DNA from 3 places in the Photobacterium sp. GB-50 genome. Region 1 is predicted to be linked to each of the others. Evidence: predicted binding sites of a transcription regulator. Region 1 holds the regulator's gene; each other region holds the start of a gene.
What was found. Region 1 encodes PurR, which represses purine synthesis genes. Its sites were predicted from a motif close to TNANGNAAACGTTTNCNTNA; they were not measured.
Positions count from the first base shown of each region.

Region 2: a site for PurR is predicted at 2,652-2,671, ahead of C9J41_RS04480 (NupC/NupG family nucleoside CNT transporter). Genes of this name have one in related genera too.
Region 3: a site for PurR is predicted at 5,112-5,131, ahead of glyA (serine hydroxymethyltransferase). Genes of this name have one in related genera too.

Region 1 is NZ_PYNX01000017.1:10,444-18,292, reverse strand. It holds gene C9J41_RS16965 (MotA/TolQ/ExbB proton channel family protein) at 1-651, shown strand, start outside; gene C9J41_RS16960 (biopolymer transporter ExbD) at 648-1,073, shown strand; gene C9J41_RS16955 (hemin ABC transporter substrate-binding protein) at 1,066-1,935, shown strand; gene C9J41_RS16950 (iron ABC transporter permease) at 1,984-3,021, shown strand; gene C9J41_RS16945 (heme ABC transporter ATP-binding protein) at 3,018-3,857, shown strand; gene purR (HTH-type transcriptional repressor PurR) at 4,263-5,267, shown strand; cyclic di-GMP riboswitch class I at 5,466-5,556, shown strand; gene C9J41_RS16935 (TfoX/Sxy family DNA transformation protein) at 5,691-6,281, shown strand; gene C9J41_RS16930 (carboxymuconolactone decarboxylase family protein) at 6,740-7,354, shown strand; gene C9J41_RS16925 (FAD-dependent oxidoreductase) at 7,347-7,849, shown strand, end outside.
Region 2 is NZ_PYNX01000002.1:399,005-406,853, reverse strand. It holds gene C9J41_RS04490 (Ig-like domain-containing protein) at 1-706, shown strand, start outside; gene C9J41_RS04485 (hypothetical protein) at 789-1,064, opposite strand; gene C9J41_RS04480 (NupC/NupG family nucleoside CNT transporter) at 1,166-2,431, opposite strand; gene C9J41_RS04475 (LysR family transcriptional regulator) at 2,742-3,656, opposite strand; gene C9J41_RS04470 (phosphate ABC transporter substrate-binding protein) at 4,107-4,928, shown strand; gene pstC (phosphate ABC transporter permease subunit PstC) at 5,015-5,926, shown strand; gene pstA (phosphate ABC transporter permease PstA) at 5,932-6,819, shown strand; gene pstB (phosphate ABC transporter ATP-binding protein PstB) at 6,836-7,585, shown strand; gene C9J41_RS04450 (alternative oxidase) at 7,763-7,849, shown strand, end outside.
Region 3 is NZ_PYNX01000001.1:575,459-583,307, forward strand. It holds gene ribBA (bifunctional 3,4-dihydroxy-2-butanone-4-phosphate synthase/GTP cyclohydrolase II) at 147-1,250, opposite strand; gene C9J41_RS02605 (riboflavin synthase) at 1,302-1,958, opposite strand; gene ribD (bifunctional diaminohydroxyphosphoribosylaminopyrimidine deaminase/5-amino-6-(5-phosphoribosylamino)uracil reductase RibD) at 1,988-3,112, opposite strand; gene nrdR (transcriptional regulator NrdR) at 3,123-3,572, opposite strand; gene glyA (serine hydroxymethyltransferase) at 3,786-5,036, opposite strand; gene C9J41_RS02625 (YitT family protein) at 5,430-6,044, shown strand; gene glnB (nitrogen regulatory protein P-II) at 6,103-6,441, opposite strand; gene C9J41_RS02635 (hypothetical protein) at 6,542-6,946, opposite strand; gene purL (phosphoribosylformylglycinamidine synthase) at 7,125-7,849, opposite strand, start outside.

The DNA of each region.
Region 1 (7,849 bases):
CTTATTATTTGTTCTGTGCTCACTGTTATGATTTTAACTGAGCGTCTTATTCAAGTTTTGTTATGTACCGGTGTAGGCAAAACAAAAGTTACAGCACTCCTTGCTCAACAAAACCGTCACGACGAACACGCACTAGATAATTTAACCGAGGAGCTAAAACAGCAACGCCCTTTGCTTTATAAAGGAATTGCGATGTTAATTGCGCATCGCCATTTCACTAAACCATTACGTGAAGATGCTGCCGCTATTTGGTTAATACAAAAACGCACTGAATTACGTTCAGGTTTACGCTTATTAAGTCTGATTGGTGTTATTAGTCCGTTACTTGGTTTACTCGGTACAGTGCTTGGCTTAATTGATATGTTTACCGGTATTTCCCATTCAACAGGCTCTGTGACTCCCAGCGATCTTGCTGACGGTCTTGGTCTTGCTATGCGAACAACAGCTGCTGGTTTGATCATCGCACTTCCTGCCATTACTGGTGCACAACTACTTGGGCTATGGGCTGATAATGTTACGGCTAAACTAGAACACAGTTTAAACCGTTGTAATCTTTGGCTTGAAGGAATGAATGTTGACGCTGAAAACGGGAAAACATCAGCCTGTGATACCTGCGAACAAAACCCTGCCGTTAATGGGACTGCATCATGATCAAAGCCAACAGTAGCGTTTTCCAAACTGAGGAAATGAATCCAGACCTGACTCCATTACTGGATATTATTTTTATTGTCATGGTGTTTTTACTGTTAACAGCCACAGTGAAAATTAAAGCCCTCGATGTCGATTTACCACAAACAGCAACCAAAACATTACAGACAACCCAAGCCGATCCTATTGCTATTAATTTAGTATCAGAAGCACCTTATTGGGCACTGCAAGGTAAAAAAATCAATCAATGGGATGACTTCAAAACAGCCTTGTTACAAGAAGTGAAAACTAACCCAACGAAACCTGTTGTGATTGGTGCAGATAAAGCAGCCTCTGTTGAACAAATGCTCAAATTACTCGCCTTCTTGCAAGAAAATAATATCAAAGCGACTCAGCTACTTATGGAAGAATCAAACAATGCATAAACTCTCTCTATTAAAAACCTCTTTATTGACGCTGGTGTTAGGACTTAGTAGCTACGCGCAAGCAAGTACGGACTCAGCAACTGAGAAAAATAAAATCATCAGTGCTGGTGCTTCAGTTACTCAAATCATTAACGCCTTAGATGCTACTGATCAAGTCGTCGCCGTTGATCTAACAAGTAAAGGATTAGTGGATAAATCAACTCCTAAAGTGGGTTATCACCGCCAGCTTTCAGCTGAGAACTTAATGTCTTTATCCCCGACTCACCTTGTTGGTTCTAATGAAATGGGGCCACAAAGTACACTTAACCTACTTGAGCAATCAGGTGTTGAAGTTGATATTGTTAACTCAGGGGAAACCGTCAAAGATTTGCTTACACGTATTGATCAGATTGCTAAACTCACTGATCATCAAGATCGTGCTGAAAAGCTAAAACAAAAGCTTAATGTTCAGCTAGATAAAATTAATACTGCAACTGCCAATATTAAGACTCCTAAAAAAGTCTTGTTCTTAATGATCCATGATGGTCGCCCAATTAACATTGCAGGAAGTAATACTACTGCAGATAGCATCATTACACTTGCTGGTGCTAAAAACCCTGCTGCAACATCAATCAGTAACTACAAGCCTATATCTGGTGAAGCAATTGTTACCATGCAACCAGATATTATTTTGTTGAGCACACGTACAGCTAGCAAGATCAAAAACATGCAAGATCTAATTGCCCAAATGCCATTAATTGCCGCAACACCGGCTGCAACAAATAATGCATTACTCACAATAAAAAGTACTGCGCTCATTGGTGGTTTAGGACTCGAGAGTGTTAATGAAGCTTTAAAGCTTAATCAGGCTATTTATCCTTAAATTACGCCTCTATCTTCCCTATTTATTCGTGCGTAAGGTTGTTGTTACATGTATGCAAAACGCTTCTCAGCCCATCATATTTATATAATAAGTATCGCCTTACTTATTTTTACAGGGCTTTCTTCTATTGTTATAGGTCCTATGGCGATCAGTTATAAACAAAGTTTGTTAGCACTATTACCCGGTGATCATGAACTTGCTAAACATGTCAGCCTAGTGATCCATCAAATTCGTTTACCACGTACGCTTCTCTGTTTTGCTATCGGTGCAATTTTAGCTGTATGTGGCGCTGTACTACAGGGACTGTTTCGCAACCCGCTTGCAGATCCTGGGATCATCGGAATCACGGGCGGTGCAGGCTTAGGTGCTGCATTGGCCATTGTCTTATTTGCCCCTCTCACCGCATCATTCCCTCAGCTTTTAAACTTCGCTATTGTGCCTATTTTTGCCTTTATTGGCGGCGCAATCAGCACCGTTTTAGTTTATCGCTTAGGCACAGATAAAAACGGCACATCGGTGATGATCATGCTACTCGCTGGTGTCGCGATAACCGCAATTTCAGGCGCAGGGCTTGGGTTACTCAATTATGTTGCCGACGATCAAGCCTTACGTGATTTATCATTGTGGTCAATGGGTTCACTGGCTGGTGCAACATGGACAGGCATTATTCTCGCCTATTGCACATTCGGGTTACTCTTTACCTATTTTTATCGTCATACCAGTAATTTAAACGCGTTGTTATTAGGCGAAGCTGAAGCTCGACATATGGGGGTTAACACCCAAAAACTAAAACGTAATTTAATTATTACATGTGCTGCGGGAGTGGGTATGACTGTTGCCGTTTGTGGCCCGATTGGCTTTATTGGCTTGGTTATTCCTCATGTGGGGAGAATGCTAACAGGTCCAAATCATAAAACCTTATTGCCAATTTCGGCTTTACTTGGCGGATTAATCCTCTTGGTTGCCGATATGATTGCTCGAAGCGCATTCTCGCCTCAAGAACTGCCGGTTGGGATCATCACCGCCATGTTAGGCGCGCCTTTCTTTATCTATTTATTAGTTAATCAAAAGAGTCAGATGTCATGACGTTAAATCATTCAGCAAAGGTCGATTTTACAGCAAGTAGCGACAAAGTCTGTGTTATTCAGGCTCGCGACTTATCATTACAATTCGGTGATAAAGTCCTGCTAAATCATCTTGATATTGATATTCACGCAGGAGAAGTCACCGCATTACTTGGGCCAAACGGTGCAGGTAAAAGTACCCTGTTAAAAGTATTATGTGGTGAGATTACGCCAAAATCAGGCACGGTTTCTTTCTTTGATCAACCGCTTAATAATTGGGCTCGGGAAGAATTGGCATGTCACTTAGGTGTCCTTCCACAACATAGCGCATTATCGTTTGCCTTTACCGCGAAAGAAGTTGTCGAGCTAGGCGCAATTCCATTGCAGCTCACTTCGCCTGAACTGAAAGATGCAACAGCATCAAGCATGCAATACGTTGATATTAACAATTTAGCTAAACGTCTCTACCCCACCTTATCGGGGGGTGAAAAACAGCGTGTACACCTTGCCCGGGTTTTAACACAACTCAGTAAAGCCGGTGATAAATGTATCTTGATGTTAGATGAACCCACCTCAGCACTCGATCTCGCCCACCAGCACCACACCTTACAAATTGCCCAAAATATGGCTATACAAGGCGCCGCTGTAATTGTGGTATTGCACGATTTAAACCTTGCAGCCCAATACACTGATCGGATGATTTTCCTTAATGAAGGAGAAATAAAAGCCGACGGCACGCCAACACAAGTTCTTACTCCTGAAGTAATAGATACCTTATATGGTTGGCCTGTCAGTGTTCATACTCATCCAAGTGGTGATTTTCCTTATCTTTTATCAGCCAATCATTCTGTTTTTTAACGTTTTATCTATTAATGACTAGATATACACAATAAATTGAAGCTATTAGCATGACAAACATCGAGTTTTTACGGTTAATGATCAATTAATTCAATCAAGTTGAATAGAAAGATTGCACAACGCAAAACACACAGTAAAATGTGATCGCAAGCGATTACATGTGTAATTAGTGTAAAAATAGTTTCTATCTTCTAATGCCGCATTTTACTGCGGCTTTAGTTGTTTATGATCCATGATAATTGCAACACCCTATAATTCGGTATCAAATTGAATAATTAAGTAGCTAATAACTAAAGGATCTTCATCTCTGCGAGTGAACTCGTAAGCCATAGACTACGTAATTAATCAATTTGGTATCAAAAACCTTTGTCAGATCCTAATCTGACCATGATAAGAAGAATAAATATGGCAACCATTAAAGACGTTGCACGTATGGCAGGTGTATCAACTACTACAGTGTCGCACGTGATTAATAAAACACGCTTTGTTGCAGAAGCAACGCAACAAAAAGTTTTGGCTGCAGTAGATGAACTTAACTACGCCCCAAGTGCAGTAGCGCGAAGCTTAAAATGTAATACAACACGTACTATCGGCATGTTAGTCACTAAATCGACTAACCCATTTTTTGCCGAAGTTGTGCATGGTGTTGAAGAATATTGTTATGGTGCAGGCTACACACTGATCTTATGTAACACCGAAGGTAACTTAGAAAAACAACGTGATTACTTGCGTATGCTTTCTGAAAAGCGTGTTGATGGCCTATTGGTTATGTGCAGCGATCTGGATCAAATGCTGCTCGATTTACTTGAGCGTAAAAATGATCTTCCTATGGTTATCATGGACTGGGGCCCAGAAAGCCCACATACTGATAATATTCTAGATAACGCTGAAAACGGCGGTTATATTGCGACTAAGCACCTTATTGAAAATGGTCATAAGAAAATTGGCTGTTTATCTGGACAAGTTGATAAGTCTACTTGTCAAGAGCGCCTAAAGGGCTTCCGTAAAGCGATGAAAGAAGCAGATCTCACTGTTAATGCTAATTGGCTACTTGACGGTGACTTTGAGTGTGAGTCAGCCGTTGAAGCTGCTCATAAGTTTATCGCAATGGAAGATCGCCCTACTGCTATCTTCTGCTTTAACGACATTATGGCTATGGCTCTGATCAGTACCTTTGAACAGGCAGGTCTGCGTGTTCCTGGTGATATCTCAATCATTGGCTACGATAACATTGACCTTGCGCCCTACTTTGCGCCACCGCTAACAACTATCCACCAGCCTAAACGTCGTTTAGGTAAAAAGGCCATCGAAATCTTGCTAGAGCGTGTGAAAGACAAGAATCATGAGCGTCAAACCTTTGAAATGACGCCTAAACTTGTTGAGAGAAAATCGGTTAAAGATCTCAACTAATAAAATTTATCTTTCTATGTTAAGGAAAAGCCGATAAGTTAACCTTGTTGGCTTTTTTTTTACTTATAAAAAACAATCATGAGTATTTATAATTATAAAGCTTATTAAAATAAGCTAAGAACAAATACCTGAACCAATATCACATTTTTGAGAGCTTAGATTTAATATTAAAAGTATTATTTAATATAACTTTATATAGTCACGAACTGGCAAATTAATTGAAAGATTAAGACGCAAAACCACCGGCCTAAAAATTATGTTAATAATTCAAGGTAGCGGGGTTACCGAAGGATTATTATTGAACCGACAATATTATGACACAAACTTAACAATATATTGACAGTATCAATGTGTAGATTAATTAATCTATTTCCTCGCTCTTAATGTTTAGGTGACACTCATATTTTTTCACCGAGTAGAAGCATGGATAAACCAATATTAAAAGATTCATTAAAATTATTTGACCATTTTGGTTCAATAAAATCACGGTCGATGTTTGGCGGTTTTGGCATTTTTTCTGGTGATACAATGTTTGCATTAGTTGTGAACGATAAACTTCACTTACGTGCAAATGCTGAAACTGAAAAGGAATTCAAACAAGCTGGCTTGGAACCCTATGTTTATAAAAAACGTGGCTTCCCTGTTGTAACCAAGCACTATGCAATACCCGACCAATGGTGGGATGAACCCACAAAGATTGTAGCTCAAGGTAGGTATTCACTGGATGCAGCAGAAAAAGACAAGCAAGAAAAGGAGAGTTGCGTACCTGACCGAATTAAAGATTTACCTAATCTACGATTATCAAATGAAAGAATGCTTAAAAAAGCAGGCATAAACACTATTGAACAACTTCTAGCAGTGGGCTCTCTTGGCGCATATAAAGCACTTCAAGAATCACAAACAAGTCCATTGAGTATTGAATTGCTTTGGGCATTGGAAGGCGCAATTAGCGGTCAACATTGGTCAGTTATTCCTGAGCAACGTCGAAATGAACTATTATCTGCCTTATCTTAAAAATATAAGTTGTCTTAAATATAAAATACTTAGGAATAAAAGAGCCCCCATTCTTTTATTTCTAAGTATACCTTTCAAAAATAATTTCCGTATTATCCTTATCTTCCTTTATAAAATTCAATATTTATTTGGTTTAATTGCATAATAACAAACTTTTGCCATTAAATTAATTCCCTCCGTTTTGCACTCCTTGATTTATATAAATGATAATTATCTTTATTTATATTCCATGCCTAATTATTTGCTAATACGACCAATAACCCATCTTCTCACTAATAAATAACGTGGCGCTTTAAACTGTCTTATCTCCTGCTGATTTTTTCACCAACCAATTGAAGAAAAAGAAATATTTATCATTAAATGAAATACAATGTCTGTTGTTAAGGTCTACATGTTTACTACTGCTACTGACTAAGATCGTATAAGCCCTATGTTTAGGGTGTTTTTTAAGGAATAACATGCGCATTTCGATCAAAAAAATTGACTCTTTATGGGTAAAGCCTTTGCTATGGCTTCAAGCTCGCCACTATGGTCAAGTATTAAACCCTGCAAAGCTATGGGGACGTAAACCTGTTTTATTTTGGTTAGTCGCAGTTTTTTTTGGTTTTCTCGACCGTAAGAAGTCACCGATTCAAGATGTCATGCGATCTTTGGTCTGTGTGCGTGTTTCACAATTAAACGATTGTGCCTTTTGTGTTGATGCCAATGGTATGAAGCTCGCCGAACGTTGTGATTCAGAAGATAAAATTAAAGCACTCGCCAACTGGCAACACTCTACGCTGTTTACAGATCAAGAACGCGCTGTGTTGGCCTACACTGAAGCGATGACAATAACAGGCAAACGAGTGACAGATGAAATGCTTGTCGCGCTACAAGAATGGTATAGCAGTGATGATATTATTGAACTCACTGCTTTAGTTAGCTTTCAGAACTTGTCGGCGAAATTTAACACTGCGCTCGATGTGCCAGCACAAGGCTTTTGTTCTCTTCCTATTACGCCTAACGATATTGCTCAAGATAACGTGCAAGCATCAGATAAAAACATAACGAAAAAGGATCAGGCAAATGAATAAGAAAAAAACGCTATTACTGCTGGTCATTGTCAGCCTTATTGCGTTATGGCTACATTTTGATCTAGGCCAATACCTTACCCTTGAGTTCATCAAACAAGAACAATTAGCCCTACAAGCAAAGATTGAAAGTCAACTTTTCACTGCTTACTTGTTTTTCTTTGTACTCTATATTGCCGTGACAGCCCTTTCCTTACCCGGCGCTGCCATTTTAACGTTGCTCGGAGCGGCATTATTTGGTTTTTGGCCTAGCCTTATTATTATTTCTTTTGCCAGCACAATAGGTGCAACATTGGCTTTTCTATCAAGCCGCTATATTTTGCAAGACTGGATACAACAGCGGTTTGGACAACGCCTCGCGACCATTAATCAAGGGATTGAAAACGAAGGCGCATTTTATCTATTAACGCTGCGTTTAATCCCTGTAGTGCCGTTTTTTCTGATCAACTTACTAATGGGTTTAACCCCGATTAAAACTCGTACCTTCTTCTTTGTCAG
Region 2 (7,849 bases), on a different contig from region 1:
CACTTTAAATAACGATGCCGACCAAGCAAACTTTGTTTCAAGCTTGACTGATATTATTAATGAGTGGGGATTTGACGGACTCGATATTGACTTAGAAAGTGGGTCAAACTTACTCCATGGCACAGAGATCCAAGCCCGTTTACCCGTTGCGTTAAAACAAATCGAAGCCAACATTGGTGGTGATATGTATTTAACCATGGCACCAGAACACCCTTATGTTCAAGGCGGCATGATTGCTTACTCAGGAATTTGGGGCGCTTACATCCCGATGATAAATGAGTTACGTGACATGCTAAATCTGCTGCATGTACAACTATATAACAACGGTGGTTTAGCAAATCCATATACGTCAGGAGTCGCCCCTGAAGGATCGGTTGATATGATGGTGGCTTCAGTCAAAATGTTAGTAGAAGGGTTTGAACTGGCAGATGGCAGTCAATTTGCACCACTTCGCGATGATCAAGTTGCGATTGGCTTGCCGTCAGGACCAAGTTCCGCGAACTCTGGACAAGCACCAACACAAAATATTATTGATGCACTAGATTGTGTCACCAAAGGCAGTAGCTGTGGCTCGGTCGTACCGACTAAACTGTATCCTAACTTTGGCGGTGTAATGACGTGGTCAATTAACTGGGATGTTCATGATGGCTTTAATTTCTCAGGTCCTATCGGAGATAAGCTTCAACAAATGAATAGTCAACGTTAACCCGTATCCATATACGTGATAAAAAAACGCCAAGGTTGCTATTTATGCATCTTGGCGTTTTTCTTTGAAATAAGGAAAATCATTAATAGCGCTTAATTCGAACCACTTTCATCGTTTCAACTTCAAACCCTGCCACCATTATCACTTCAGGGTAATAGGTCATATTCACCTTACAGCCATTTAAACTTTGATATTTTTTCTTTCGTTTAAATTTAAATGGGACGTCGTAACCTTCAATCATCAACGTATGCAGGATCCACTCACCGTCTTCTCGCTGAGTATGTGAGCGAACTTTCAATCCATCGCTATGAATGAGTTCAGCATGTTTTGCTACAAGCTTATCCACATCAGATTTCATGATATTCGTTTCCTTTTTGTTATTTAATCGCGACTTGAAACACATATACAAAAACAGAGAGCCTCGGCTCTCTGTTTTTGTATTTTATTCTGCTTTCTATACTACAGTGAAAGAGGAATAAATAAACCTGCCAATGTCGCACTCATTAAATTAGCAAGTGTTGCAGCAAAAATAGCTTTCATACCTAAACGTGCAATCTCAGGACGACGTTGTGGGACAATACCACCTAAACCGCCCATTAACATTGCAATAGAGGTTAAGTTAGCAAAACCACACAATGCAAAGGTCACAATCGCTTGGGAGTGCTCACTTAATTTAGCGACAGTTTCTGGCTTCATTAAATCAGCGAATGCAATAAATTCATTAACGGCAATTTTAGTACCGATCAAACTTGCAGCGGTTGTTGCTTCTGACCATGGCACACCAATTAACCATGCAACAGGCGCAAATAGATAGCCAAAGATCATATCAAGGCTTAAATGATGTAAACCATCCCAGTTAAAACCTAACCACTGACCCAAAGAGGCTAACCAGTTACCAATATGACCTAAGCCGCCATTCACAAGCGCGATTAAACTGATAACCGCCAGTAAACTTGCGCCGACTGCCATAGCTATTTGTAAACCACTTAACGCACCACGAGAAGCGGCATCAACCATATTAACTGGTTCGTCTTCTTCACCATCGTCTTCTTCTTCCATGGTGTGAACACCTTCAGTCTGAGGAACAAGCAACTTTGCCATCATCAAACCTGCAGGAGCAGACATAAAGCTTGCTGCGATAAGGTACTTAAGCTGAACACCTAATCCCGCATATCCCACCATGGTACCACCAGCAACAGATGCTAAACCGCCAACCATTACTGCGAATAATTCTGAACGTGTCATTCGAGCCAAAAATGGTCGAACAACTAAAGGCGCTTCCACTGAACCGACAAAAATATTAGCCGTTGCAGACATTGACTCTGTACGTGTTGTACCCAGTAGCTTTTGTAATATGCCACCAATCGTACTGATCACCCATTTCATAACGCCTAAGTAATACAGTACAGAAATTAGCGCAGAGAAAAACACAATTGAAGGCAAAACGTTAACAGCGAAAATGAAACCTAATTTAAATTGTGCTAATTGACCGAACAGAAATTCCGTACCTTCATGGCCATATTCAAGAATACCGGATACGGCACCAGATATGCTGTTTAAAACTACACGACCAATAGGAATGTATAAAATGAAGCCCGCAAAAATAACTTGAATACAAAATGCACCCAACACGCTACGCCAATTAATTGCACGACGATTTTCTGAAAATGAAAAACCAACGGCAAAAATAACAATAATGCCTAAGATGCCGACCAAATAATGCATGGTCAATCTCCAATGTGTAGTAGTAAACGATTGCGGGGGGATTCTATTGAGAAATAAAAACGTGACAAGGATCAAATTGTTATTACAATTAACAATCGAGAAACAAAAAACACAGGAAACGGCTACTTTTCAAGCTAAGCAAACGAAAAGCGTTTGATTGGTTCTTATATGGGATAGTATTGTTCCCATAATTTACAATTAGAAACATTTAAAACAGCGTTTAGCTAACCGTTTGCGTCACGCTGCTGTTTTTTACATCATATGATTGATGAAAATAAAGACTTACCAACATGAAAAGTTTAATGGCTCACTATACCTGACATGAGATATTCCCTAACGCGATATGTTCACGAATAAACTCAATAAAAAGATTCACCTTCGAGGGTAAATACTTATGGCGAGGATAAACTGCATACAATGGCATATGTTGTGTTAACTGCCAATCAGGCATTAACCGAATTAATTTACCTTGGCGGATTTCATCTTTTAATAAATACGTCGCTAAGTACCCTACTCCATTACCAGAAATGGTTGCATCGCGTATTGCATCAGCAGAATCCACTCGATAATTGCCCGTTACCTTCACCTGTTGTTCTTCATTACCTAAGCTGAAATTCCAAATATTGTCTTTACGCTCACGACTAAAATACGTAATACAATTGTGATGTTGTAAATCATCAGGATGATAAGGCACACCATATTTTGCTAAATAATCAGGGCTCGCGACTAAAACAAAGTCACAATTTGTTAAGTGGCGAGCAACAAAACCTTGAGGAGGAGAATCCATAAAACCTATCCATAAGTCTAATTGCTCTGAGATCAAATCAACACGATGATCAAATAAGCTGAGTTCAAGATTAACTAATGGGTTTTGTTCATGAAATTCATTGATATAAGGCGCCACATGATTTGAAGCAAATGACTGGGCAATACCCACCCGTAATGATCCTTGCTGGCTATCACCAAAAATCAACAGCTCACTCTCAGCTTCATTAATTTCATCGACAACAACTTCGCAATGTTTCGCAAAAATTCGCCCTGATTCTGTTAACGCAAAAGAACGTGTTGTTCGCTGTACGAGTTGTACACCTAGACGTTCTTCTAATTGTTGAACCAGTTTACTCACTTGAGTACGCGAAATTTCCAGTAATTGAGCAGCCTTTGTAAAACTCTTCTGCTTGGTTAGAGCATTAAACACCACCATTTGCTGCGCTTTTTTTAACATCGATAGCCTTTATTAACATAAAAAGTCTGGTTAGGAAGTCATTACAATTTAACTATCCATTACAACCGTTCATTTTACTATAGATAAAGTGTCAAACAACTTTCTGATATAGAGGCTCATATTCATATCGTAAATAAGCTTTCATCTAACAACGATTAAGTTCTACGCATCGTAACATTCAATCTTTGAGAATATAAATAGGTGAAAAATCGCTCACAAGCAGCTGTAACTATATAAATTACCCCATAAAAACAAGATACCAAATAGCGATAAAGCACACTTACCGCTTTAATAACATTCAATTAACGCCCCAATTAATCCCTATTAAGTATTTGTGACAACATTCATAGAGTGTTCAAAGTTCTGAAACATAAGTGTCACACAACTTTCCTAATCTTTGTCACGTTCATTTATATCTACAGTAATAAGCAACCACGAAGGACTAGGAAAATGAAAACAAAGATTATCGGTGCAATCGCTTTAGCAGGAACAATGGTAGCTAGCACTGCAGCAATTGCAGGTGAAACTATCTCTGTTGTAGGTTCAAGCTCAGTAACACCGCTTATGGAAGTTTTTGGTGAGACTTACGCGAAAGGAAACGATGTAACAGTAGAGGTTCAAGGCCCAGGTTCATCAGCTGGCATTCGTACTGCACACGATGGCTCAGCCGATTTTGGTATGTCTTCTCGTGCACTTAAAGCATCAGAAGAATCGCCTGAAGTACAAGAAGTGGTTATTGCTCGTGACGGTATCGCTGTTGTTGTTAATAACAACAACCCGGTTTCTGACCTAACAAAAGAGCAAGTTGCAAAAATCTATAAAGGTGAAGTAACTAACTGGAAACAAGTTGGCGGTGAAGATAAGCCAATCGTTGTTGCTACACGTGATACAGCATCAGGCACTCGTGGTGCTTTTGAAGACATCATGAAACTAAAGAAAAAAATCAATGGCGTTAAAGTTTCAGCTATTTCACAGAAAGCACAAGTTGCTAGTGGTAATGGTCAGCTGAAAACAACCGTTGCAAACAACCCATTTGCTATTGGTTATATCTCTTTAGGTTCAGTAGATAATACTGTTAAACCTCTAGCGATCGACGGTCACAAACCTTCTGTTGCTGCAATCAAGTCTGGTGACTACACAGTACAGCGTCCATTCCTTGTTGTGTTCAAAGAAGGCCGTCCATCTGCTGAAGCGCTAAAATTCCTATCTTGGATGAAATCAGCAGACGCACAGAAAATTGTTGAAAACAAAGGCTTCATTTCTACACATTAATTAGTATTTTACGCTCAGCTCATTAGGGCTGAGCGTTTTTTGTTTGTCAGTAACCGGTCACTTTTGTACTGGTTCTGGAGTAAGTAATGACCATCGCGAATATTGAAAAAACAGCAAAGAGCACTTCTTCGCTAAAATCAAAAAAACGAATTGATTGGCGAGAAATAGTCTTTAAAAATCTATTTATGCTAAGTGCCGCTATCGGCATTTTATCTCTTATTACCATTGGCTACTTTATTTTCCGCGAAGGTTATGCTGCCTTTGCGCAAGCTGGTGTAGCTGGTATCGTCCTTGGTACTGATTGGTTACCACCAGCGCTATACGGCATTGCACCAATGATCGTTGCATCACTGGTTTCAACGGCTGGTGCTGTTGTGTTAGGTGTACCCATTGGTGTTTTAACTGCTATTTTTATTGCAGAAGTAGCCCCAAAACGTCTAGCCGATTTAATTCGTCCAATGATCGAACTATTAGCTGGTATTCCTTCTGTCGTTTATGGTTTCTTTGGCTTAGTTATTATCGTGCCGCTTATCCAAGAAGTGTTTAATGTCCCTGCTGGTAACACTATTCTGGCGGGTATCATCGTGCTTGCCGTCATGATCTTACCAACAGTTATTACGGTATCTGAAACCTCTATTCGCGCTGTACCTCGTGCGTATAAAGAAGGGTCTTTAGCATTGGGAGCATCATCGATGTTCACCATTTTCAAACTACTGGTTCCGGCAGCTCGCTCAGGCATCATGACTGGCGTCATCTTAGGTGTTGCTCGTGCTCTAGGTGAAACGATGGCAATTATTATGGTGATGGGTAACTCCCCTGCTATGCCTGATGGTCTATTAGAGTCGGCACGTACACTAACGGCAAATATTGCTATCGAAATGTCTTACGCAACCGGTATTCACGCCAGTGCATTGTACGCTACAGGTATTGTCCTTCTGGTTTTCATCATGATGCTAAACGGCGCGCTTTTGTTTTTAAACCGTGAGCGTGCGAGGTAAAAGTTATGTCATTAACAGCAAATACATCGGTATTGGCCAAAGCCAACCCGCAAGCACAAAAACGTAAAGATCAGATCGCTTTATTTTTAATTTGGTTATCAGCAGGTATCACGGTTGGTTTTTTACTTTGGGTGATTTGGTACATTTTAAGTAATGGTCTAGCCCATGTTAATTGGTCCTTTATTACTTCTGGCTATACCACTATTGGCCAAGAGTCAGGAATTTGGCCAATGATCGTCTCAACTATCTATATGGTTATTGCTTCTATCTCAGTTGCAGCACCGTTAGGTATTATGACGGCTATCTACTTAACTGAATACGCAAAAGTAGGCAGTCGTTTAGTTAAAGTCATTCGATTCTGTACAGAATCACTCGCTGGTATTCCATCAATTATTTATGGTTTATTCGGTATGACATTCTTCGTGGTTGTTATGGGTTTTGGCTATTCAATTTTATCGGGTGCATTAACACTCAGTATTTTGATTCTGCCTGTTATTATTCGAACCACAGAAGAAGCACTAATGGCTGTTCCTCAAACCTACCGTGAAGGTTCTTATGGTTTAGGCGCATCTAAAATTTACACCATCTGGCGACTTATTCTTCCTAGTGCAATGCCAGGAATTGTAACAGCTATCATCCTCAGTGTCGGTCGTGTTATTGGCGAATCCGCACCGGTATTTATGACCGCAGGTATGGTTGCACGTATACCTGAAAGTGTTTTTGACTCTGGTCGAACGCTTACCGTGCACCTTTATAAGTTAACCCAAGAACTTTACACCGTTCATGAATGGAATCAGGCATACGGTACTGCCACTGTTCTTATTGTGATTGTTCTTATCATTAACTTAATTACCAAACTAATTGCGAGCCGTTTCAACACTGCGACTTACTAATTTTGAGGAAGATAAAATGAATAAATTTAATATTGAAAACCTAGATCTTTACTACGGTCAGAACCAAGCGCTAAAACAAATTAACTTACCGATTCCTAATCGTCAGGTAACCGCTCTTATTGGTCCATCAGGTTGTGGTAAATCTACCCTACTTCGTTGCCTTAACCGCATGAATGATCTTATTGAAGGCGTAAACATCAAAGGATCATTGACCATGGATAGTGAAGATGTTTATGGCAATATTGATGTCGCTCAGCTACGTATTAAAGTCGGCATGGTATTCCAAAAACCAAATCCATTCCCAATGAGTATTTACGAAAACGTTGCTTATGGTCTACGTGCACAAGGGGTTAAAGATAAAAAGACCCTTGATGAGATTGTAGAACAATCTCTTCGTGGTGCCGCATTATGGGACGAAGTAAAAGATCGTTTGAAATCACACGCATTTGGCCTATCAGGTGGTCAGCAGCAACGTTTATGTATTGCACGTACAATCGCAATGAAACCTGAAGTTATTTTGATGGATGAACCAACATCCGCACTTGATCCTATTGCGACCAAAAAAATTGAAGATTTAATGGAGTCACTGAAGAAAGATTTCACCATTGTTATCGTTACTCACTCAATGCAGCAAGCACGTCGTATCTCTGACCGTACTGCATTTTTCCTTATGGGTGAATTAGTAGAACATGATGAAACGCAAAACCTATTTAATAACCCTCAAGATGAACGCACTCGTGGTTATGTAAATGGTGATTTTGGTTAATTAATAGAAGTTAATTAACGTTCTTCCTCTTCGCATTTTTTAGAATAATAATAGCGATGGTACTTTTTGCCTCTTCCTTGTGAAGAGGCTTTTTTATATATGTTGCATTTGAAATACTTGTTTTAATAATTTAAACATGTATTATTAATACATGTTTAAGAAAGAGCGAGTAGTCCAATGTCAGATTTTGCTTTAACACACAGAGAAACCACTAAATTTTCTGAGCGCCTAGCGTATAAAATCACACAGCTTCTCAAGTATTCT
Region 3 (7,849 bases), on a different contig from region 1:
TTTCAACAGATTTGTTAATATTTATTGCTTATCTGTCCTTGATTCGACCAATAAACAGTATTGAAAGCGGTAGTTAAAAATAATAATTGTCTTTAGCTACCGCAGATATCAGTTATTTTATCACTAGCGTCTAACATTTGGTGAATTTAATCACAAATATACTCAACGACTTCTAAGCCAAAACCTGATAGTGAATGATAACGTTGCGTACTTGATGACAATAAACGCATTTTACTTACGCCTAAATCAGAAAGAATTTGTGAGCCAACACCAACTTGGCGAGACGGATCTTTCTGTGTCACTTTCACCTTAGGTTGACCTGCTTCTTCCGCCGCAATATTTTTCACTTTATGAATAATGGCATCAGTTGGTTCTTGTTTACTTAAAATAACCAATACACCATTTTCTTCGCTAATGCGCTTCATTGCTGCAGGTAACGTCCATTGCGTTGCACCTGATTGCAGAATATCTTTAAACGTATCTTGCAAGTGAACACGTACAAGCGTTTCTTCACCCGCTTTGATATCGCCTTTACGCAGTGCATAGTGCACTTCGTTATCAATCTTGTCACGGTAAGTGATCATCTCAAACTCACCGAACTCTGTTGGTAATCGACACTCAGCTACACGCTCAATCGTGGTTTCATGATTATTACGGTATTCAATCAGATCAGCAATTGTACCTAATTTAAGGCCATGTTTTTCCGCAAACACTTCAAGCTGCGGGCGACGTGCCATCGTGCCATCTTCATTTAAGATCTCAACAATCACACTTGATGGCTCAAGGCCAGCTAAACGCGCAACATCACAACCCGCTTCAGTGTGACCTGCGCGGGTTAATACGCCACCTTCTTGTGCCATTAATGGGAAGATATGGCCCGGCATAACAATATCAGCTGCCGTTGCATTGGCAGCAACAGCTGCTTGTACTGTGCGAGAACGATCTGCAGCTGAAATACCTGTAGTTACCCCTTCTGCTGCTTCAATAGAAACAGTGAAAGGTGTACCAAACTGTTCGGTATTTTCTTGAACCATTAAAGGCAAGTTTAATTTTTGACAACGGGCTTTGCTCAGTGTCAGACAAATTAGACCACGACCATAGGTCGCCATAAAATTAATAGCTTCAGGTGTAATTTTTTCAGATGCAATAATCAGATCGCCTTCATTTTCACGATCTTCATCATCCATCAGAATAACCATTTTGCCCTGACGAATATCATCAATAATTTCTTTTGCGCTGCTTAAAGCCATAACACTACCCTTAATTCTTATGTACCTTAGCTGACTAGCTAATCATCATATTTAGCCAAGAAAACCCGTTCTCGCTAATAAATCCATTGTGACTTGCGGTTTTTTATCTGCAGCTTTATCACCCAACATTAAACGCTCTAAATAGCGGGCAATCACATCTACTTCAAGATTTATCATTCGGCCTGGTTTGAATGCGTCCATTGTTGTTTCTAATGCTGTATGCGGAACAATGGTTAACTTAAATTCATCACCATTAATTTCATTCACCGTTAAGCTAATCCCATCAACCGCAACCGAGCCTTTTTCTGAGATATATTTCGCTAAATGCGCGGGTACTTTTACCCAAAACTCAATAGCGCGTCCCGTATGGTGACGTTCAATAATCTCAGCAACAGCATCAACATGACCAGATACCATATGACCGCCAAAACGCGTCGTCGGTAACATCGCTTTTTCTAAGTTGACGACCTGACCTGCTTGATAATGAGCAAAGGCAGTACGTTTTAAGGTTTCTAATGACAGATCAGCAACATAGCCTTTACCTGTCAATTTAACCACAGTTAAGCACACCCCATTTGTCGCAATACTGTCACCCAATTTAACATCGGACAGATCAAGATTGCCTGAGTCGACAGTGACAGAAATATCAGCGCCTTTAGGTGTTAAAGCGGTAATGGTTCCAATTGCTTCAATGATACCGGTGAACATGGAGAGTCCTTGCTTCTTTATTCTATTGATTAACAGCGTTTAACGGTGGCTGTAATTTTTACATCACAATCAACCATACGTAGATCTGTAATATTCAGATCGATAACTTGATCCATCGCGGTTAATGGCGATAAATTCATTAAACTACGACTATCAGCCCCCATTAATTTTGGGGCCTGATATAAAATCAAACAATCAACTAATTGTGCTTCAAGTAATCCACCCGCAAGCCCAGCGCCAGCTTCAACCCAAATATGGTTTATGCCATTTTCTGCTAACTTACGCATGAGTAATGTGAGATCGAGTTGTTGGCTATTTTCTCGGGTAGGAATTATCCACTGAGACACGGAGTCAGGCCAATCTTCATTACCTATTTCTGCGCGTGCCAAAATCGTTTCTCCCGGAAGGTGAAATAACTGATATGCCGGGGTTAATCGGTTTTGGCTGTCAATAATAACGCGAATAGGTTGACGAACATCTGCTTGTAGATATTCATCTTGAATCTGTGTACCCAACTCACTCCAACGCACATTCAGTGATGGATCATCAGCGATAACAGTGGCACTGGTTGATAATATTGCACCAGCTTGCGCACGATGACGTTGAACATCAGCACGAGCATAAGGCCCAGTGATCCATTTACTTTCACCGTTCGCTAACGCTGTTTTACCGTCAAGACTTGATGCCAGTTTTAATTCAACATACGGCATCTTGGTTGTCATTTGTTTAATGAACGCTTTATTAATGGCTTGAGCCTCTTCTTTAAGAAGCCCTACTTGCACATCTACCCCCGCTTTTTGCAACATTTCAACGCCACATCCAGCCACTAACGGGTTAGGATCAACCATGGCACAAATAACTCTACTTACGCCTGATTTAATTAATGCTTCAGCGCAAGGTGGTGTGCGTCCGTAATGAGAGCAGGGCTCTAAAGTGACATAGGCTGTTGCACCTTTCGCGCGCGCACCTGCTTGTTTTAATGCAAACACCTCCGCATGGGATTCTCCCGCGCGAAAATGAAAACCTTCACCAAGGATTTCATCGCCATTAGCAATAACACAACCCACCTTCGGGTTTGGCGCTGTTGTAAAACAACCACGTTTAGCTAACTGAATAGCGCGTAGCATTAATCGTGTATCAAGGTTAGTAAACATTACACTCAGCTTAACGTTCTAGTTTGGCTATTTCTTCACCAAACTCACGAATATCTTCAAAACTACGGTAAACCGATGCAAAGCGAATATAGGCGACTTTATCGAGCTCTTTTAATGCTTCCATCACTAAGTTGCCGATCATCTCTGAAGGCACTTCTCGCTCTCCAGTTGCGCGTAAACGAGTTTTAATATTATTAATCGCACGCTCGATGTCATCCGTACTCACAGGGCGTTTTTCTAATGCGCGTTGAATACCACCTCGAAGTTTTTCTTCATTAAACGGATCACGATTGCCATTGGTTTTCACCACACGAGGCATTACCAATTCGGCCGTTTCAAAGGTCGTATAACGTTCATTACAAGCTAAACATTGGCGGCGTCGGCGCACTTGGTGGCCATCCGCAACCAATCGTGAATCGATTACTTTGGTGTCATTCGCACCGCAAAAAGGACAATGCATTTAGCCTCCTACATTTAATCGCTTCAGTGTAACTCATTTAAAACCGTTAATGAGAATATTCACCCTGTTTTTCTACTCATTTTGATTAAAAAGCCACGAATAGTCGGTTTATTGTTCACTCCGAAAAAGCGCAAAATATAAAAAAGGCTTACCTAGTGGTAAGCCTTTATCATCATAACTCGACAGTTATGTTACTTAATGCATCTAAGTAGATTAAGCGTAAACAGGTAGACGCTTACAAATATCTAAAACTTTTGCTTTTGTTTCTGCAATAACTTCTTCGTTATCAACATTGTCTAAAACATCACACATCCAACCTGCAAGTTGACGCGCATCATCAGCAGTAAAGCCACGACGAGTAATAGACGGTGTGCCAACACGGATCCCTGATGTTACAAATGGGCTACGTGGGTCATTTGGTACACTGTTTTTGTTAACTGTGATGTTAGCGGCACCTAGTGCTGCATCGGCTTCTTTACCAGTGATACCTTTATCGATCAAATCAACAAGGAATAAGTGGTTTTCAGTGCTACCAGAAACAATCTTGTAACCGCGCTCTAGGAATTCACCTACCATTACTTTTGCGTTTTCAACAACACGTGCTTGGTAGTCTTTAAATTCTGGCTCCATTGCTTCTTTAAATGCGACTGCTTTTGCCGCAATAACATGCATTAGAGGGCCACCTTGACCACCAGGGAATACTGCAGAGTTCAGCTTCTTATAAAGATCTTCACCTTCATTAGAAAGGATAAGACCACCACGAGGACCTGCTAGTGTTTTGTGCGTTGTTGTTGTAACAACATGTGCATGTGGAACTGGGTTAGGATAAACACCCGCTGCAATCAGACCCGCTACGTGCGCCATATCCACAAAGAAGTACGCGCCAACTTTGTCTGCGATTTCACGCATGCGTTTCCAATCAACAATTTGAGAGTAAGCTGAAAAACCACCGATGATCATCTTTGGTTTATGCTCAAGCGCTAACGCTTCAACTTCAGCGTAATCAATTTGACCGCTTTCATCGATACCGTATGGGATCACGTTGTAAAGCTTACCAGAGAAGTTTACAGGTGAACCGTGAGTTAAGTGGCCGCCGTGAGCAAGACTCATACCTAGTACGGTATCGCCAGCATTCAGAAGTGCCATGTAAACAGCATTGTTCGCTTGTGAGCCTGAGTGAGGCTGAACGTTCGCGTATTCTGCACCAAATAGCTGACAAGCACGGTCGATAGCCAGTTGCTCGGCTTTATCAACAAACTCACAACCACCGTAATAGCGCTTGCCTGGGTAACCTTCAGCATATTTGTTTGTTAGCTGAGAGCCTTGCGCTTCCATTACACGTGGGCTTGTGTAGTTTTCAGAAGCAATCAACTCGATGTGTTCTTCCTGACGAGCTGTTTCTTCCTGAATGGCTGCAAATAGTTCCGCATCATAATCAGCAATATTCATATCGCGCTTTAGCATCTGTATCTCCTAACTCAGCTAAGTTAAATACCATTTTGAGCAAAAACTGAAAAATCGCAATGCTAGGCGCCACGTGGACGCAAACGTTTTCGTCTTGCTTGTTAATTATCGTCTATCTTACATAAATTGATCTAAATCAGGTAGTCCTAATTGTTCTTTTTCTTAATGATTAACTCGGTTTATTTTCAATAGAGCATGAATAATTTTCATCTTGATATACGATTCATGGCTCGATTTTAAATCAAATATAGATGGCAAGTATTTTAACAATAAAATTATTTACAACAGTGTAAAAAATAAATTACAACGCTAAAAAGTGCTTTTCACACGTAAACTTTTATAAATTCTTATTCCCTCTTACTATGGCTTTATTATTTACAAGGAGTTGTTCCATTGAGTCGTATTAAACATCCTGTTCATGAAAATATGATCGCTATTTTAACGGGGACATTTATTGTTGCTCAGGGCATATTTTTTCTACAGCAAAGCCAGTTATTAACGGGAGGCACGACAGGACTCGCGTTACTACTCACCCATTTTGTCGATATCTCTTTTGGTAAGCTGTATTTTTTAATGAACTGTCCGTTTTATTTAATGGCATGGTTTAGAATGGGCAAATCTTTTGCTATTAGCAGCGTCTTATCTGGTGCATTGGTCTCTATTATGGTGGATAACCTTCACCATGTATTAGCTATCAGTTGGCTTAATCCAATTTACTGCGCAGTGATTGGTGGCTTATTGATGGGGCTTGGTATGCTGATATTATTCCGTCATCACACCAGTCTTGGTGGATTTAATGTTCTGGTTTTATTCCTTCAAGATAAATTTGGTATTTCAGCAGGAAAAATCCAAATGTCGATAGATATCTGTATCTTGGTTGCATCCTTTTTCTTTGTTACCCCAACCACTTTATTGCTTTCAATTCTTGGTGCAATTACCCTAAATATTGTCCTTGCAATGAACTACAAACCAGGCCGATATAACCCTGTGGTCCCTGATGTGAATTAGCAATAAAAAAGGAGCATTACAGTCAATGTAATGCCCCTTTTTTGTATTCTTATACAACTTAAATCGCGTCTTCGTCTTCTTCTCCGGTACGAATACGCACTACACGTTCAATATCAAACATGAAGATTTTACCATCACCAATCTTACCTGTTTGTGCCGTTTCAACAATCGTATCAATGCATTGCTCTGCTACTTCATCAGTGACAACAATTTCAATTTTCACTTTAGGTAAAAAATCGACCATGTATTCTGCGCCACGGTATAATTCGGTATGGCCTTTCTGACGTCCAAATCCTTTCACTTCAGACACCGTCATGCCAGTAATACCTACTTCCGCTAATGCCTCACGAACATCATCAAGCTTAAATGGCTTAATTATCGCTTCAATTTTTTTCATTCTCATCATCCTTTACTGAGCAGAAGTAATATTTTTACTTACAAGCAATTGATTTAATTGCTCTCATTATCGCAGATCCTACAGACAAATTTAAATTTATTTAAACTTCATGCAGTAAGTTTCGATCCATCCTACGCAATAATAAAAAAACTGAATACACTAAAACTACACTATTTAGCCCTAAGATCACCTGATTGCGATAAATACTAGGGACAAGTTCGGGGAGTATCGGAATAATACTGATATTAAGAAACATCGTTGCAGCAGGTATGTAGAAATACAGAGGAAGAAATCCCCATTTTTGACCTTTTAGTAAACCAATAATTGCCAACACGCCAGAAAATAAGACCAGTAAAACGATAATATTTGGCACTATAACTATTTGAGAGGTAGTAAAAAATTGGTCAAATCGGTCGAATTGACGAAAAATGCTCAGCGCAACCAGCACTGCCAGTATTTGGGATGCAATACATAAACGTAAAACTCTGGGAATACCTTCTCCCATATATAATCCTTTATCGCAATAAAAATTCCATTACATCTTATTCCCCAATTATAACCGTCTATTTTCAATTTTTAATGTGATTATTATCAATTAAAGGGTTGAAAAAGTGATTTTTATACAAGAAGAATAAAAAACCGCCATTTCTGGCGGTTTTTTGATTCTTCAACGCTGTTCTTTATTAACCTAAATTAACACGCGCATTTCTAAACATACGCATCCATGGGCTATTTTCACTCCAGTCATCTGGGTGCCATGAGTTTGCAACGGTTCTAAACACACGCTCAGGGTGCGGCATCATGATGGTTACACGGCCATCTGTTGTCGTCACACTGGTAATACCGTTTGGTGAACCATTAGGGTTCGCAGGGTACTGTTCTGTTAGCTTACCGTAGTTATCAATATATCGTAGTGCAACAATATCGGCTTGCTCTAATGCAGCAAGATGATCAGCATTACGCACTTCAACACGACCTTCACCATGAGATACCGCAATTGGCATGTGAGAGCCTGCCATTTCGTTAAAGAATAATGATGGGCTTTGTTGTACTTCAACCAAGCTAAAACGAGCTTCAAAACGCTCAGATTCATTGCGTACAAAACGCGGCCATAAATCAGCACCTGGAATTAAGTCACGAAGGTTAGACATCATCTGACAACCGTTACAAACACCTAATGCCAACGTATCATTACGGTTAAAGAAAGCTTCAAATTGATCACGCGCAATATTGTTAAACAATACTGACTTCGCCCAACCTTCACCCGCACCTAATACATCACCGTAAGAGAAACCACCACAAGCAACTAAGCCGTTGAAACCATCAAGTTTCACGTTACCCGCTAAAATGTCACTCATATGAACATCTTTCGCATCAAAGCCTGCACGATCAAAGGCTGCCGCCATTT